One region of the Halomonas sp. 7T genome, then DNA from elsewhere that is predicted to be linked to it. Evidence: predicted binding sites of a transcription regulator. Region 1 holds the regulator's gene; each other region holds the start of a gene.
The links. The regulator FliA, encoded in region 1, starts transcription of late flagellar genes. The targets are predictions, from matches to a motif close to CTAAAGTTNNNNNNNNNNCNGCCGATA.
Positions count from the first base shown of each region.

Region 2: the regulator FliA is predicted to act here: its motif matches at 1,706-1,732, upstream of LOS15_RS15870 (flagellin).
Region 3: the regulator FliA is predicted to act here: its motif matches at 1,974-2,000, upstream of fliD (flagellar filament capping protein FliD).

Region 1 is NZ_CP087112.1:2,854,962-2,860,701, reverse strand. It holds gene flhF (flagellar biosynthesis protein FlhF) at 1-1,458, shown strand, start outside; gene LOS15_RS13360 (hypothetical protein) at 1,455-2,021, shown strand; gene LOS15_RS13355 (flagellar protein FlhE) at 2,094-2,531, shown strand; gene LOS15_RS13350 (RNA polymerase sigma factor FliA) at 2,559-3,260, shown strand; gene LOS15_RS13345 (motility protein A) at 3,300-4,115, shown strand; gene LOS15_RS13340 (flagellar motor protein MotB) at 4,120-4,794, shown strand; gene LOS15_RS13335 (sensor domain-containing diguanylate cyclase) at 4,815-5,740, shown strand, end outside.
Region 2 is NZ_CP087112.1:3,382,609-3,388,348, forward strand. It holds gene LOS15_RS15860 (NAD(P)/FAD-dependent oxidoreductase) at 1-16, opposite strand, end outside; gene LOS15_RS15865 (IS110 family transposase) at 472-1,521, opposite strand; gene LOS15_RS15870 (flagellin) at 1,807-3,525, shown strand; gene LOS15_RS15875 (TDP-N-acetylfucosamine:lipid II N-acetylfucosaminyltransferase) at 3,683-5,740, shown strand, end outside.
Region 3 is NZ_CP087112.1:2,636,424-2,642,163, forward strand. It holds gene fliD (flagellar filament capping protein FliD) at 1-312, opposite strand, end outside; gene fliD (flagellar filament capping protein FliD) at 545-1,897, opposite strand; gene LOS15_RS12295 (hypothetical protein) at 2,149-2,478, shown strand; gene LOS15_RS12300 (serine hydrolase domain-containing protein) at 2,876-3,889, shown strand; gene LOS15_RS12305 (YqhA family protein) at 3,890-4,450, opposite strand; gene LOS15_RS12310 (exopolysaccharide biosynthesis protein) at 4,464-5,054, opposite strand; gene LOS15_RS12315 (TerB family tellurite resistance protein) at 5,047-5,511, opposite strand; gene LOS15_RS12320 (nucleoid-associated protein) at 5,595-5,740, opposite strand, start outside.

The DNA.
Region 1 (5,740 bases):
CCGATTGACGATCTCTTAGGTCGGTTGCAGGGTAAACAGTGGGTGATTATCGATACTGTCGGTATGAGCCAGCGTGACCAGCGGGTGATTGAACAGATTGCCCACCTACAGGGAGGGCAGTCGTCGGTGCGGTTGGTGCTGTTATTAAATGCCGCCAGCCAGCCAGAAACCCTGGAAGAAGTCGTACTACGCTACCGTCAAGCGGCCCGAGCAGCGGGCGCCGAGCTAGACGACTGTATTATCACCAAACAGGATGAAGCCGGACGCCTAGCACCGGTGCTCGATATTATCATGCGTCATGGAATGCGCGTGCTGTTTGGTTCCCATGGACAGCAGGTACCCGAAGATATGGCGGTGGCGAATCCGGCAGCGCTTATCGATCAGGCGCTGAGCAGCCAAGCAACATCAGCTCGCCAGCCTGCTGCTGCGTCGCTCAGTTTGCCACGCTGGTCGCGGGATGTGCTGGGGCAGGGGCGTCGGCTGTCATCGGTACTGACGAGGCTCCGCCAACGGGTAGCGGATTTTGCGCGCTTAGAGGCGGTATGGGATATAGCGGCGTTGCCAAGCGCCGTTCAGGATGAGCGGCTTGATCGTTTGCTGGCGGGTCCATCCGCAGCAGATAACATCCTGGGGATGGCATGGTCACCTCGTCGCAATGAGCGGGGCTGTGACTGGTCAATGCCCGATATGGGGCTAGACGCCAACGGGGCTTGGGCGGCGCTACCATACTTACAGCATCGTCAACCCGCGGGTTGGCAGCCCCGTCTGGCAGCGCAAGGCGACGCGCTCGGCGTAGCGGTTCATCTACTGCCTGCACTCCCTGATGCCGAGGCGCTGGCATGGCTTGAAGCCCAACATCTGACCTGGGTCAGCCTAGTGCCTGCCGGACAGCGGGTATACTCCCAGGGCGCGCGTTATGCTCAGCGCCAGCTGTTTATCGACAGCACGCTGACGCACCATATCAGCGTGCGTTTCCGTGGTCAGCCGATGCAGCTATGGAGTGCTTACGCCGAGGTGACCGACGCTGCGGGCAATGCGCTACTCGCTTGGTACGGTGAAATACGTGACCCCGAAAGCGCTAAGCGCGTTGCCCGAAGGTATTGGGTGACCCCCGTGCGGTTGGGAGCAGAAGCAGTTTCTCTGCTGGCGACCCAGCTGCAAGGCGAAGGCGTCACTGCCTTGACCAAGCGCGCATGGCAGCAGCTTAAAGAAGCCGATAGCGGTGATATCAGTACAGAAGTGCGCTTGCTAATGGCCAGCGGCGCTGCTGCCGTGGCAGGGCATTTAGACAGTGCTGACGATGACGCTGCTTTGGCGCTGCGTACCGATATTATGTTGCTGCTAGGTACCCAGCGGAAGCGGCGAGATACCGCTTTGCTTGATGGCTTAATTCATGCCTTTATGGCCCGTGATGCGATTCGCCAGCTAGGCAGCGTTAGCCGAGAGGGCGTGGTATGAGCAGCCAGGATCAGGCGGCAGGGCTGCGTAAATGGGCAGATTTACAGCGCCAGCAGCGTGGAGAAATGCCTGAAGATACGCTAATGGCTGAGGCATCTCCCGCCGCACCTGTCTCACAGGAAGCGGCTTCTGCTTATGCTGTATCCGCGATGCAGCCTACCGTAGAGGTACCGCCAGCGGTGAAGCAGCCGCTAGTTGTGGTGGGCTTATCCTCCCATCAATATCAGGTGAATAAAGTCAAAAGTCGCCTCAGCCAATGGTCGGCGCTCGGGCGTCGCTGGGCTGGAAACCCTGATGACTGGGACATACATTTGGTTGATCCTGCAACCGCTAACCTCCCATTGCTATCGGCCCGTTATTCACGCTGGGCATTGTGGGTTAATAGCGATGCGGATGCGTTTATGTCCATGTATCGAATTTTGCGGCAAGTGCATGACAACAAAGGCCCAAAGCGCCTGTTGGCGCTACATGAACCTCACTTGCCACGCCAAGGATTACTCGATAACTTGCGAGAAGCAGCCGCAAGTTATTTAGACACCGAGCTGCTGTTGCTTGCTCGATAAGGGAGCCGCAGCGCTCATAAGTCAGCGGGTATTGGCAGAGGCCACTGCCTATCAGCGTTACCGGGGGAACCTATGCAGCGACAACGCCAGCAAGGCAGAATGAAATTAAAAATTGTCGCGCTGATTCTGCTGATAATGCTTAGCGCCATGGCGCTAGCCAGTCACGTGCAGGCAGCGCCTGGCAGTTGGAGCAGTCACGTTCCCAGCGTCATGGTTGCCATGAGCGATAGGGTCAGCAGCAGCGGCCCCATCGTGGCACCGAATGCAGCGCAAGTGGGCAATGCCGTCATCGACAGGATTCAATGGCGGTATGAGGCACCACCCGCGGCGCTGGTCAATGCGTGGCTATGCCACCCAGAACAGTGCGTTCCACTGAACAGCATGCGAGGCACTACCCTGGCATTGGCAGGTAAGCACGCCGATGCGCCGCTGTATTTTCGTTTTGCCTTAATGCCTGGCCAGCGGCCGGTGCGGATACAGGGGCTACAAGCAATCGTGAATTACCAGTAACAAGTAGTTCAGCCGCGAGGCACGAGGATGTATACAGCACAAGGCAGGATCAAACAGAGTGAGCTGTTAACGCAATACATGCCGCTGGTGAGACGTCAGGCCTTAACGCTGCAGGTGAGACTGCCCGCAAGTATCGAGCTAGATGATCTGATCCAGGCGGGGATGGTGGGGTTATTAGAAGCCCTTGGGCGTTTTGATGCGGCCCAGGGCGCGACTTTTGCGACCTTTGCTAGCCAGCGAATCCGTGGCGCGATGATGGACGAGCTACGCACGCGCGATTGGCTTCCCCGCAGCGTGCGGCGTTCGGCTAGGGCAATGGATGAGGCGGTGCGTCGGCTAGAGCAACAGCTAGGCCGCGCGCCCGACGAGGGGGAGATTGCCCGTGACTTAGGGATGCCGCTTAGCGACTATCAGCAGCTGCTTAATGATACCAATAGCGGCCAGCTGCTGCCGTTTGAAGAGCTTGTCGGAGAGGGTGGAGAGCCTAGCGGCGGCGACGCTGGCAATAGGCTGTTTGACCAGCTGCTGGGTGCCCAGCAGCGGCAAGCCCTGATTGAAGCGATTGAGGCGCTGCCCGAGCGAGAAAAGCTGTTAATGGCGCTGTACTACCAAGAAGAGATGAATTTAAAAGAGGTGGGTGCTGTGCTGGGCGTGACGGAGTCGCGTGTTTCCCAGCTGCATAGTCAGGCTGTTAGCCGTTTACGCGCCCGCCTGCACGATGCCCATTAATCTCTCACTCACGTATTTGAACCCGGCGAGGAGCCGTTGATGAATCCATCTACGCTAATCGGTATATCTGCCAGCATCCTACTGCTTGTCAGCGTACTGTTTTTTACCGCAGAGTCCCCCGAAAGCTTTCTGAATTTGCCAGGCCTTGCGATTGTCATCACCGGCACGCTGGCGGCGACGTTTATCAGCTACCCACTGAAAGAAGTGCTCAGGGTCGTGCGCTTGGTCGGTTTAGTGTTTCGTCGTGAAAACACCTACGTGCGAGACGACATTAATGAGCTGGTATCGATGTCTCGGCTATGGTTTAAAGGCGACGTGCGAGCGGTGGAAAAAGAGCTAGAACATACCCGAAATCCATTTCTACGCACGGGTATTCAGCTGGTGATTGCGAATACCAAAGAGGATGAGATTTTCGATATGCTGCGCTGGCGCATCGCACGGTTAAAAGCGCGAGAACATGCAGAGGCACAAATTTTCCGCACGATGGCCACCTATGCGCCTGCTTTTGGCATGATTGGCACCTTGGTGGGGTTGGTCAATATGCTTGAAGTCATGGATGCAGGCGACCTAGAAGTCATTGGACCGCGCATGGCCGTTGCCTTGCTCACCACGTTTTATGGCATTTTGCTCGCCAACTTAGTGTTTAAGCCGGTTGCCGTTAAGCTGGAGCGGCGCACCGAAGAGCGCCTTATCACCATGAACATGGTGCTCGAAGGCATATCGCTGATTACCAAGCGCCGCCTGCCTTCGTTTATTGAAGAAACACTGAACTCATTTGTTGCTAACTACCACGATGAAATCCGCGACGCTAACGTGAAGCCGCGCGAAGCGCCTAGCCCATCGACAAAAGGGTAGCGCCATGCTGAATAGTGAAGCCCGTCATGCGCTGGAAATGCCCATTGCCGAAGGCGAGGGGGATGAGAGCTGGTTAACGAGCTATCTGGACGTTTTAACGCTGTTGATCACCCTGTTTGTGCTACTGCTGGCGTTAACGCCACCAGGGGGCGGGGAGGCATCGGATAGCGACAACATGCGCTTGGCCAGCGCGATTACATCGCTGCCCCTTGCGACCCTGGCCACGGGTATCAAGCCGCGTCATCAAGGGCTGCGGCCACAAATGGCGGGGCTAAACATTCCTGGTGTCAGCGTTTCCCAGGGCCGGGAAGGCGTCACCCTGCGTATCGATGATAGCCTTTTGTTCCCCAGTGGCGATGCTGTGCTCACGCCCCAAGGGCAAAATGTGCTAGAAAGCCTGACAGCCACGCTTGAGGCTTTTGAAGGTCAAATTTCGGTAGAAGGACATACTGATAATATACCCATTGCTACGTCACGATTCCCGTCGAATTGGGAGCTTTCTGTAGGTCGCGCGATTGCGGTTGTTCGCCACCTTGAACGCCAGGGAATCGCTGTTTCACGAATGCGGGCGGTCGGATATGCCGATACCCAACCCATGGAAAGCAACGCGACGCTAGAAGGTAGAGCAGCCAATCGTCGCGTTGAGCTGTTGCTAAAACAGCAGCTTGAGGGTGAATAGATTTTTTCGAGGCTATTTTTGTGTCGAAGTATCACCCTTTACTTCAGTCGTTTGGCGCACTGCTGGTGCTGGATGCGGACAGTTGGCGGATTCAAGCTGTCAGTAGCAACCTGGCGGCACTCGTTGGCACGGCCGTTACCCACGACCGTGTTCAAACGCTGTCGGGTGTACTGGGTAAGCGCTTGAGCCAGCGGCTGCGCCGGGAACTAAAAGGCCAACAACGTCTAGCTGGGCCGTTAACCTTTACGCGTCCGGCGAGTGCAACGCGTTTTCAGCTTTATGCCTACCGTTCAGGCGCCTACGTTGTGGTGGAAGTTGAACCACTCACACCTATCGCTAAACGGCGTCTATTAGGCACCGTGAATGATCGCTTGCTGAGGCTGACAGAAGCGAGCCACCAAGAAGAGCTGCTCGACTACCTGGTGCGGACTGTTCAAGAGCTGACCGGTCATGACCGTGTGACGATCTGCCATTTTGACAGCGACTGGCACGGTCTTATTGTCGCCGAAGCGCGCGATGACAACCTACCGACGCTGCTTGGCCAACGTTTTCCCGCCAGTGATTTCCCCCTTTCTCTACGTCTTGCCTATGAGCGCCATCCGGTGCGCCTCATTGAAGATGTCGCTGCGCCGGGGGAGCATTTAGTCCCCAGGGACTGCCCTGTTGCTCTTAACGACAGTTTTTTGCGTGCGCCTGCTCCAGAGCGTCAACGTTATCTTCGACGTCTCGGCGTGCGCGGAACATTAAGCGTTGCTATGCAGAGTGATACGGGGCTATGGGGGCTGCTGTTTTGTCATTCGGCGACGCCTCATCCGGTACCCCCTCCCGTGCGGGATGCGGTGCGCATGCTGGTGCAAATGGCGACTCAGCGCCTGCTGCTGCTGCGGGCACGTCAAGAAGCCCGCTATTTACAGCGCGTGCAGGATAGTTTGGCACTTTCAACGAA
Region 2 (5,740 bases), 530 kb from region 1:
CGGGTGGCGTTTGCATGGGTGCTCCTTCAGTGAACGCTAACATATATTATTTAGATATAATGTTATTCCATTATGTATTTTATGCGCAAAAACGCCATAGGCATTTTGTCCTATTCGGTGGAATGGAAATGGACGTAAAACGCTGCCTCATCTGTCGATGAACGCAGTGAAGCAACCTCGGGGTTGGACGCTGCCTTGTCTGTCATTGCGTATAGGGACTCCTCCCCGGTTGCAAGCGCCGATGTCTGAAAAACATAAGCCGATGCGTGCGTATAGTCGGTCTCTCGATGGGGAGGCTATCCCCTGACCCTGATGAACGTCGCGCACCTTCTCTCCTCAACGAACGCTAGGCTTTTTCAGCCATCGCAATGAGCAGGTTTTGAGAGGGTCGGTCTGACCTGTTTTTCATCTATCGTTGCTCGGCAACAAGGTAGCCGCCTGTCGGCTCTTAAGCTCTGATGGCACTAGTATTTAACTCGCCATCAGAGCGGATCTTTCATTAAGCTCTTTACAATAGGATTGACCACTGTGCAGAACCGCCCAGGCGGTTCGCACGGTCTTGTTCGCTAACGCGACCGCCGCTTTGTTTTTGCCAACGCGAGCGACCAGGGCGCGCAGCCAACGGCTTTTACCATCCTGTTTGTCACCTACACGGTTGATGACCGAGTGTGCGCCGCGTATCAGAGCCGCTTTCAGTGAGACCTGCCCTGTTCGGCCAATGCCCCTGATACTCGCAGTACCACCACTGCTGTGTTGCTTCGGCGTTAGCCCCAAATAGGCTGACGCTTGGCGCCCTTTCTTGAAGGCTTCGCCGTTACCAAGTGCGCTATAAAGCTGTGTAGCAACCACGGGTCCCACGCCCTCAATCGCCAGCAGTTGGTGACAAGGCATCATAGCGCGACTCATCTGCTCCACCCGCTTATCCAATGACTGGATACGCTCGTTGAGCCGCTCCAGCTCCGCCATTTGCTCCGCAATTAAGTCACGCATCAGCGTCGAGAGTTCGTTGTCGGCATCTTCTAACACGCGCCAAACACGTTGTTTTAATGCTTTCTGACCACGACCGCTGATAATCCCGTACTCCTGCAACAGGCCATGCACTTGATTGATCACTTGGGTGCGCTGATGAATGTACCTTTCCCGGATGCGGTGCAGGCTCTGAATATCCTGCTGCTCGACGCTTTTGAGTGGTACGAAGCGCATGTCTGGGCGCAATCCAGCCTCTACGATGGCGAGCGCGTCATTCGCATCGGTCTTATGCCCTTTGCGAAAAGGCGTCACAAACTGGGGCGAAATAAGGGCAACGGTATGACCAAGAGCCTGCAGTTGTCGTGCCCAATAGTGGGATCCGCCGCACGCTTCCATGAACACCCGACAGGCCGGTTGGCGACGCATAAAATCCAAGACCTGATGCCGTTTAAGCTCTTTATTGACCTGAACACGCGGGTGGCGAGTGTCGACCACACACACTTGAAAAACACGTTTTGCCAGATCAATACCAATCGTCTTATGCTTGTTCATGACTCTTCCCCTCCGCATTGATGTGGTTTAACTATCAATGTAGCTCTCTGAAGCTTCGAGAGGGGAGGAGTCCCTTTCATTGAACGCAGTGAAGCAATCTCGGGTTTTGAAGCGGCCTCACACCCTATAATGAAAAACCTACAACCCCTGTTACCAAGTTTTACAACTTTTTTTACGATTGCCCCTAAAGGTTCTCCGCATCAGGCCGTTATCTATAACAACGGCGCACACAGTGGCCGAAAAGCGGGCCTTCAAGGCCAGTGTTAACGCAAGGAGAATCACACCATGTCAGTGATCAATACCAACATTACCTCCATGATTGGCCAGTCCAACCTGTCCAAATCACAAAACGCGCTGCAGACCTCTATGGAGCGTCTGAGCTCTGGCCTGCGCATCAACAGCGCTAAAGATGATGCGGCGGGTCAAGCCATCGCCAACCGATTCACGTCTCAAATTACTGGTTTGGGCCAAGCGCAGCGTAACGCTAATGATGGTATTTCCATCGCGCAAACCGCTGAAGGTGGTTTGAACCAAGTAAACGATAACTTGCAGCGCGTGCGGGAACTGACTGTCCAAGCTCAGAATGGTACCAACAGCGCTTCCGACTTGGATTCTATCCAAGACGAAATCAACCAGCGCATGGCGGAAATTGACCGTATTTCTGCTGAAACTGATTTCAACGGCACTAAGGTACTCTCTAGCGATAATGGTCTGAGCATTCAAGTAGGCGCTGATGATGGCCAAACAATTTCAGTAAATTTACAACAAATTACTGCAAGTACCCTTGGCTTGAACGGATTCAATGTTAACGGTAGTGGTGAGTCGGATAATGCCACTGCAACAGTTACCAATATCCAAGCAAATGGTGGTACAGAAGCGCTTGCTAGTGGTGGTGGTGAATGGGGTGTTGTAACCAATCATGATGCTGCTAAGTTCGAAGACCTGCTTAGCAACATGCAAGATGGTAATACAGTCGCAGTAAGTGGCGCTACAACGACCGCTACTTATACTTTTAACGCGGATTCTGGTAATTTTTCGTTCAATAATAATGTTACTGCTTCTGGTGGCGGTACTGAAGCCGCTGATTTTGCACAGTCCCAAAACTTTACTCCTGCTAACGGCACCAAAACGGGTACCTATGAAGTTGCTGGTGGCGATACTGCGACTTTTGAAATTACCTCCACTGGAGCAGTTACCCTCAATGGTGAAGCTGCTTATATCACTGCGACTGGTGAGCTAACTAACAACAGTGGTGCTGGCGCTCAAGCTGCTACTATTGAAAACCTTGTGGCAACAACGGCTTCTGATGGTAATACGCTTAACATCGACGGTACCGAATACGTCGGCCAAGGTGATGGAACTATCACTTTCAGTGATACTGCTAGTACCGCTCAAGTTGAAGCGGCTTTGACACAAGCAACTGCTGATTCAACCGTAACTCTGGGTGACGGTTTTGCTGAGCGTGCAGTCAATATCACCGCTGGCGGAACCACTTCAGACGATACATATGTTGATGGCAACGATGCATTGACGACTGTTGCAGGCTTCCGTACTGAATACAATGTTAATGATGAAACTGGCGAAGTAACAGTAGCAGGTACCTATACGCTAGCCGATACAGATGGTTCTAACACCATGGCAGGTACTAAGTACGAGCAGGAAGTGGGTGCGACCGTATATGTAAGCGGTGGGCAGCTGACTACCGATGAGACGACTGCTGGTGATGCAACCGAAAATCCGCTGTCTACTCTGGACGATGCGCTCGCCATGGTTGATAGCCTGCGTTCCGAGCTGGGTGCGGTACAGAACCGTTTTGAGTCTGCCATTACTAACCTGCAGACTAATGAAACTAACCTTTCTGCTGCACGCTCACGCATCGAAGATGCTGACTACGCAACGGAAGTAGCCAATATGACTCGCGCGCAGATTCTGCAACAGGCCGGTACGTCTGTATTGGCACAGGCTAACCAGCTGCCGCAGAACGTTCTTTCTCTGTTGGGTTAATCTAAGGCTTAGACTGGATAGAGTTCACGCTTTATCCCTAAGTAATACAATGAACCGGCCTCCTTTAGGGCCGGTTTTTTTCATTTTCAGCCTAATACCTTTCGCGTAGCATCAAGCTGAAAGGCATCAGCCTGAAAACACATGGGATAGGTTTGGAATGGCTAAAAAAACACCTGCTTCGGCGGCGCAAAAACGTAAGCCTCGCATACTCTGGGCTAATGCCTTTTGCTTATTAGATACCTCTAGCGGCGCCAGCATGACAGTGCGGCAAATGCTCAAGCAGTTAGTAAAAGCAGGTTATGAGGTTGAAATACTGGGTGCGACGGTGTTTGACCATCCTCAAGGCGCTCAGCTATTTCAATCAATGGCACTGACATTGCAAGCCGATGGCCACATGGTTGAAGTTGAAGATGGGTCGCTTACTCACCAGCTGATTGTAAGTAAAAGTACCTATCGGGCGAACATTAGCGCAACGGTAGAAGATAACTGGCACCGCCAATACATTTACCTGCTAGATAGCTTTAAACCAGACATTGTTTGGTTTTACGGTGGGCAGCCGCTAGAGCTGCTAATTGCCGATGAAGCACGGGCGCGCGACATCCCTACCGCCTTTTATCTGGCCAACGGCAACTATAAATCGCCCCGCTGGTGCCGGGATGTTGATCTAGTGCTGTGCGATAGCCAAGCAACCGCGCGCATGTACCGTGAAACGGTGGGTTTTGTAGCCACACCGTTGGGTAAGTTTATCGATTCACAGCAGTTTGTAGCCGAACACCACCAACCTAAGCGACTGCTGTTTGTAAACCCCTCGTTTGAAAAAGGTGCAAGCATTGTTGTTCAGCTGGCGCTACAGCTAGAACACACCCGGCCGGACATTGAAATTGAGGTGGTAGAAGCCCGCGCTGACTGGCAACAGGTGCTAAATACGGTTACACGCCAATTGGGAGAAGAGCGGAGCAGTTTGCCCAATGTGTTTGTTACGCCCAATACCAGCGATATGCGCGAGCCATACAGCCGAACTCGGGTGCTGCTAGCCCCCAGCCTCTGGTGGGAAAGTTCAGGCCGCGTGCTGGCAGAAGCCATGCTCAATGGCATTCCCGCCATTATCACCAACCGTGGCGGTATGCCGGAAATGATTGACGATGCGGGCATCAAGCTTGATTTCCCCGAAGCCTGCTATGAACAGCCCTACCAACACCTGCTCAGCAATGAAGAACTTACCCCCCTGGTAGAAGCCGTTACCGCCTTTTACGATGATGAAGCGCACTACCAAACCTATGCAGAACGAGCAGCACGAGTAGGGCGTGAAAAGCATCATCTCAGCGTAAGCACCAAGCGTTTAACGCAAGCTCTAGCGCCGCTGGTCGCTCAAAAGGCAGGAAATAAGGATTTTCTTGTACCACAGCGCAAGCAACACAAACACCGCTTAGCAGGCACCGCCGCCAAGCCCAAGTTCTCATCTGAGGCTTATGTAGCACCGCCCCAAGCAGTGCAGCAAAAAGTAATAGCGCCGGCTGCGCCTAAGCCAACGCTGGATTTTGACTGGCAACTAAGCAGCAAAGTGGTGGTGTTGGATAATCGCGCCAAGCTGATTCAAACAGGCGCGGCAGATAAGCTGATCACGACTAACGCGTTTACGGTGTTAGCCTTTGACCCCGCGAGTGAAGTCGCCAATGCCAGCGCTTATGAAGGCCATGAACATATCCAGCTTTTTCAACATGCGCTGCTAGGGGATGGTCAACCCGCGGAGTTGAACGCCTGCCTAGAGGCAACACTCACAAGCACGCTTACCCTTCTGCCTGAAAGTGCGCTGCCAGAACACCGCCGCCAAGGCGCTAAGGTGCTAACCCAACTGCCCATCAACACCATTGCGCTGGATAGCATTGAAGGCCTACCAAGCTTAGATTGGCTGATTCTTGATGACCTTAGTGATGCCTCCGCTATCTTGGCTAACGGTGAAAAAGCATTAAAAGACACGCTGTTAATTCAAGCCCGCGTAGCCTTCCAGCCCACCCACGAAAAACAGCCAAACCTGGCAGAACTACAGCACTGGGCCACCCGCAACGGGTTTCGGTTTTATCGGTTTAACGATATTCAACACCACAGCCATATCCCAAGCACTTTAAAAACCCACGAACGCCCTGCAACCGAGCAAGAAAGTGCCGATGTATTGTTCCTTCCTAGCCAAGAACGCATGGCCGCGCTAAGCGAAGAG
Region 3 (5,740 bases), 220 kb from region 1:
GGTAGCAAGTTGCGAGACTTCCACCCGGTAGCTGCCAGGCAAGGCACTAGCCGTGGTCGTCGCTTTAACAGCATCACCCCGCACGCTGGCAGAAAGGCTTTGGTAAAGCTTAGGGTCGTTGATTTTCGCAACCGAATCTTGAAACGCATTCAGCGAGGTTTGCAGCTGTCCAAAGGCAGAAATTTTCGCCTGCTGCTGTTTTTTCTGAAGTGTTATCGGCGCGAGTTTGCCCCGCTCAGCCGCTTGAAGCTGATCAAGCAGCCCTGTTAGATCAAGGCCAGAACCAACGCCAAGAGAGGTTATTGTCGCCATGCAGGGTTTCCTCAGTGCAAAAGCTAAACCACGGCTAAGTCAAAAAGCCATTTTCAACAACTAAAACGGCGCACGCTGTCATATTGCGTGCGCACCAGAAAGGCAGATAGTATCTCTATCGACCGAAACGCGTACACCTTTAGCGCTTTTTCAGGCTTTCAAAGAAAGAGTTAAGTCTATCAAATAAAAACGCCTGCTTAGCGCAGGCGTTTCAGATGATGGCTAGCCGCGATTAACGACGGCCCAACTGCGCATCTAGGGCGTCAAACTGTTGAGTGAGGTAATCACTGGTTTGATTCATTTGGGCAATCATGCCATCCAACTGACCAAACTGAGTACGGTAGCGTGAAATGGTCTGCTCGATGGATTGCTCCATACGCGTGTAACGCTCTACCAACGACTCCGAACGGTTTTCAGCGCCAGAAATAGCGCCTGTCACCGTTCCGTTAGAGCTTAACAACTGCTCAAGGGTTTGGTTAACCTGGCCTGCCATGCCCTCATTATCCGCACTACCTGCAAAGAAGGCCGAGAGAGCATCCTGATTGTTAGCAATGGCATCGTCTAGCTTGCCGCTATCAATTTCCAGCGTGCCGTCTCGCTGCAGCGAAATACCGATATCAGTGAGCATGGAGAACTGGCCTTCTACACCGCCACTCAGCACGCTACGTAAACGAGACTCTACCGTGCGCACGGCACTATCACCTAAAAGCTCGCCTGCAGCACCTGTTTCTGCGTTAAAGCTGGTGAGTTCGCCCATGGTGCCTTTCAGATCATTGTAGGCATCGACAAAGCCGGTAATCGCTTCACGCACAGCGCGAGTATCTTGCTCTACCGCTACGGTGCTATCACCTTCAGCCTGAAGATTGAGCGTCACGCCTTGAATCGCTCCGTCAACTTGGTTGGTGGGGCTTGTGATAGTAATGCCGTTAACATTTAATGAGGCATTTTGGCCAGTCTGAATGACCTCAGTATCAGTGGGGGTAACATTGATAACATCATTGAAATTGCTGCTTGAAATCGATGCATCAGCACCGGTTTCAGACGAACTAAGAGTCAAGCGATAACCTTCACCATCATTGATCACTGACGCCAAAACGCCACTGCCCTCCTTGGCATTAATGGCATCGCGGATATCTTCCAGACTATCGCCCTGTTTAACGTTGATATTGACGCTATCTTGCTCTTGGCCTGTGAAATTCAATGTCAGAATGGTGTCAGCATCAACTAACTGAACATCTGATGCATTGATACGCCCCGTGGCTAATGTGCCCGCCGTCGCTAATTGATCGACCGTTACGTTGTAGCTGCCGGGCTGCGCTTCACCATCTGCTGTGGCGGTAATGGCTTCTCCGCCTACATTGGTAGAGAGGCTCTCATAGAGCGAGCTATCATTTAGCGCCGCTGAGGCCGTTTGAAACTGTGAGAGCGCGCTCTTTAGCTGCCCATAGGCAGAAATTTTCGTTTGCTGGGTTTCCAGTTGACGCTCTATGGGTTCCAGCTTGCCCCGCTCAGCCTCCTGCAACTGATCCAGTAAACCATTTAGGTCTAGCCCTGAGCCAATGCCAAGTGATGAAATGGAAGCCATACGATATCGTCCTTTTTTTAACGCCCTCTACTGCTTTGACGCTACTTATATGTTGAAGTCGAGTAATAACTTAATATATCGGCTATTAAACCCTAAACTTAAGCAGTAAAGGCAAATTTTAAGCATTTAATAGTTACCGTATGTAAAGCACAGCCTTGCAGCCTGCTATTTTTAGACCTTGGTCTAACACTCTGATTGCTTTATAATGCACTGCAGCAAGCCCGTTTTGGTTCTGTTTGCAGGAGAAAACTATGTCCTCCCCGGTGTTTCAGCCCGCCCCCCCAGTGGCAACAGCCGCTTACCATGTGCAGCGCAGCCTTCGCCATTGTCTCTCCACCGTTGCCGAACTGCTTTACGACAACGGCTATGTGCTTGAGACCCTCACTTTACCTCAACGCGGCCTCACTCAGCGCGAGCTTAATCAACTGAGCGCGCAGCATGATAACTGGCAAACTTGCCAGCAGGTGCTGACAGAGAGCGAAGCAGCAGAATTTAATGATTATCAGCGTTTTGTGCTCACCGCGATGGGGCGGGAGATGATGTTCGATATGTTTGGTCAAGGCGCGGCAGATTGTGCTTAGCACTTACTGGCTGGATGTCAGTATGTAACGCCGTTTCTACTAAAAACGTTATTTAGTATGCAAAACGCCCGCAGATACTAGTTAAAATCAACTAGCTGCGGGCGATTAATTAATGGCTTAAACAGAACGTACTAAGTTAACGCAGGCCGAGCAGCGACAGAATAAATAAAACCACTACAACTAAGCCTACGATATAAATAATGCTACGCATGACGGCACTCCTTGCTTATTGCGTTTCCGATAAATCAAAAGGTTGCTTACTTTGAAGCTGACTCCCAAAGGCTAGCAGGCTTTTCCGCTTTTTGCGTAATACTCACCCTTTTCGTGATGGAACCTCTTTGACATCTTAGCCTCGAACCTTTGCTTGCTCCGCCACTTGTCTTATCGAGGTGCTACGATGCGTTTATTTTGTCAGGTGATTTCCTGTGGCGCTATTTCACTTTTGTTAAGCGCTGTGGCGGCAGCTCAGGCACCTAGCGCCAGAGCGCTCAACACGCTCGACCAGCAAACGGCGGCGCTAGACCGTGTGCATGCGGTTGTTGTCGCTCACCAGGGCCGCATTGTTCACGAACGTCATCAGGGTGGCCCTGGCGTTTCTGCACCTACCAATATCAAATCGCTTTCCAAAACCGTACTCGCAGCGGTCACCGGCGCGGCCATTGAGGCAGGGGTGATTGAATCTACCGAGCAAACCATGGTGGCACTGCTAGGCCAGTTGCCAAATGGCGTTGATCCGCAGGTGAATGAGATTACCGTGGCGCACTTGCTGGCCCAACAAGCCGGGTTGGAGCGCACCTCAGGTAGTAACTACAGCGCTTGGGTCGCTAGCAACAACTGGGTGAATAACGCACTCTCCCGCCCGTTTGTGGATGAACCCGGCGGTCGCATGCTGTATTCAACAGGCACCAGCCATTTGCTTTCTGCCGCGCTTACCCAAGCGAGCGGTGATACCACCCACGCCCTTGCGCAGCGTTTGTTGGGTGAGCCGCTAAATATTGCCATTCCTCCCTGGCTGCAGGATCCCCAGGGCATTTACTTTGGCGGCAACGATATGCAGCTTTCGCCCAGGGCATTAATAGAGATCGGCGAGCTATATCGTAACGATGGCATGGTCTTTGATGACAGCGGAGAGGGACAGCGGGTGCTGCCGGAAGGCTGGGTTGAAGACTCTTGGACAGCCAGAGGAGAATCTCAGTGGACAGGTGATGGTTACGGCTTTGGATGGTTTATTACGACGCTTGCGGATGTACCGGTGTATTACGGCAGGGGCTACGGTGGTCAGGCGCTCTATGTAATCCCCGAGCGGGAAATGACGGTGGTCATGACGTCTGATCCAACGCCACCCTCTCCCGGCGGGCAGTTTCAGCAGCGGCTAAACCAGCTGTTGATTGGCCTATTGGAAGGGGAGTAGCTACTCGTCTTTATGTCCCAAACTCATTAAGTAAAGCGCTGCGGCGAGGGCCAGCACCGAAAGTGCCAAGTAAATTGCCTCCAGCGGCGTACTAAAGCGGATATCAACTACCGCTCGGAAAAACTCGATAATCACTGCCAAAATCACCACACGAGCAATTTTGTCCTTGAGTTGATCCAGCGAGCCTACGTTAAACGGATGCATTGGAGAACGGACTTCTGCCTGGTCGATACGAGAGACAAATAGACGATAGATGCCCAGCCCGAAAATGAGCAGCACAATCGCAATTAAATAAACATCAACAGCGATAATTATGTCGGGCACCAAGGTATCGTGGATATCGATAGAGCTATCAACTAGGTAGTAGCGGAATACGTCGCCCACCACGGTTAAAATATCCAGTGTGCCGACTATAAACAACACTAGCGAGCCCAATAGGCTTGGTACCACTGCCAGCATGACAAGAAAACGCGAGTTCCATAGCGCGGTTTCAATGCGCCGCTCCCAGCGCTTCTGCTCATCCGGCCGTTTAGGGGGTGTGGGTGGTGAAGCATCAGCCATGTCAGGCTCCTTATTAAACATTCATCGCGATTAATGTGCAGGTAGCGCCAAACAGCGCCAATCCCAGCAGTAACACGAGGCCATCACGCGCGACCAGCCCTAACCCGAGCAGCACCAGCGCCAAGCCAGCGCCGTTGGCAGAGAAGGGAATGAATTCCATTGGGGGCATCGCTAAAGCAATCATTAGGCAAACCAGGGCCGTCACGCGAATGCCGATATAGCCTGTGAGCCAGGGTAAACGCACGCGCAAAAGGCCGTCCACCCAGCGGGCAGGCTTCTTCATCAGTTGAAGACCCTTGTTAAATTTTTGCCGAGAAAAAGAGCGTTTTAGCAGAAAACCGGGCAGCCAGAACGCTTCACGTCCAGCCAGTAACTGTACCGAAACCAGCAGCACAAGGACGGCCATCAGTGTCGGCATGCCAGGTATATCACCGATAATCGGCGCTAACGTAATTAATCCCGCGACAAGTAATAACGGCCCAAAAGAGCGTCTGCCTACGGCACTCACCACATCGTCGACGCTGACCCGGGAAGCTCCCTTTTCCAGCGTTTCTATGGATTCAATTAAATCCATTAACGTCGTGTCTTCGCTGCGGTTATACATTGTGGTTATGCTGCTCCTGCGCCTGTAATTTGAAGCGAATAAAGTCGCTATGGCTCACGTGCAGCAGATCTGCAAGCCGCCGTATACGGTGCTCTTCAAGCGGGTCGATATTGCCGTCTGCCCAGGCTAACTGCCACATTAACGCCACCAGCTCGCAGCGCTGTTCGTAGCCGTAGTGCTGCTTAATCAGGCTAACGAACTGATAGTGATCCACCGCGTCGTCAACCTCCGCTTCCGCCAGCGTCATTAACTCGGTGACTTCGCTGTTGCTTAACCGGTAGCGAGTGGTGAGCATCTGTTTGAGCGCGTCGCGCTCGGCATCGCTTTGGTCGTAATCAGCACGCATCACTTCGCAAAACAGCGCTGCGGTGGCCAGCTCTAACGTCATGGTGCGATTTTCGCGCTGCTCTGGCTCCGCTAGCGCCCGTTGAAAAAATTGACTAATGGCATCCAGCACGGCGTCTCTCCTGTAAACCAACTTATCGCTTCGACTTGTGAGGTAGCGCTTAGTGCCCACCCAATGAAGGCTAAGGCAGTGCCTCACTCTTTACGCTTGGCGAGCTGCTCTTTGAGCTGTTTGGGCACCTGCTTGATGATCAGACGATCCTGAGTTTCATCGTACTCAATGCTAGACCCCAGCAGGTGTGAATCGAAGCTGATCGAGACACCGCCAGAGCGGCCGGTGA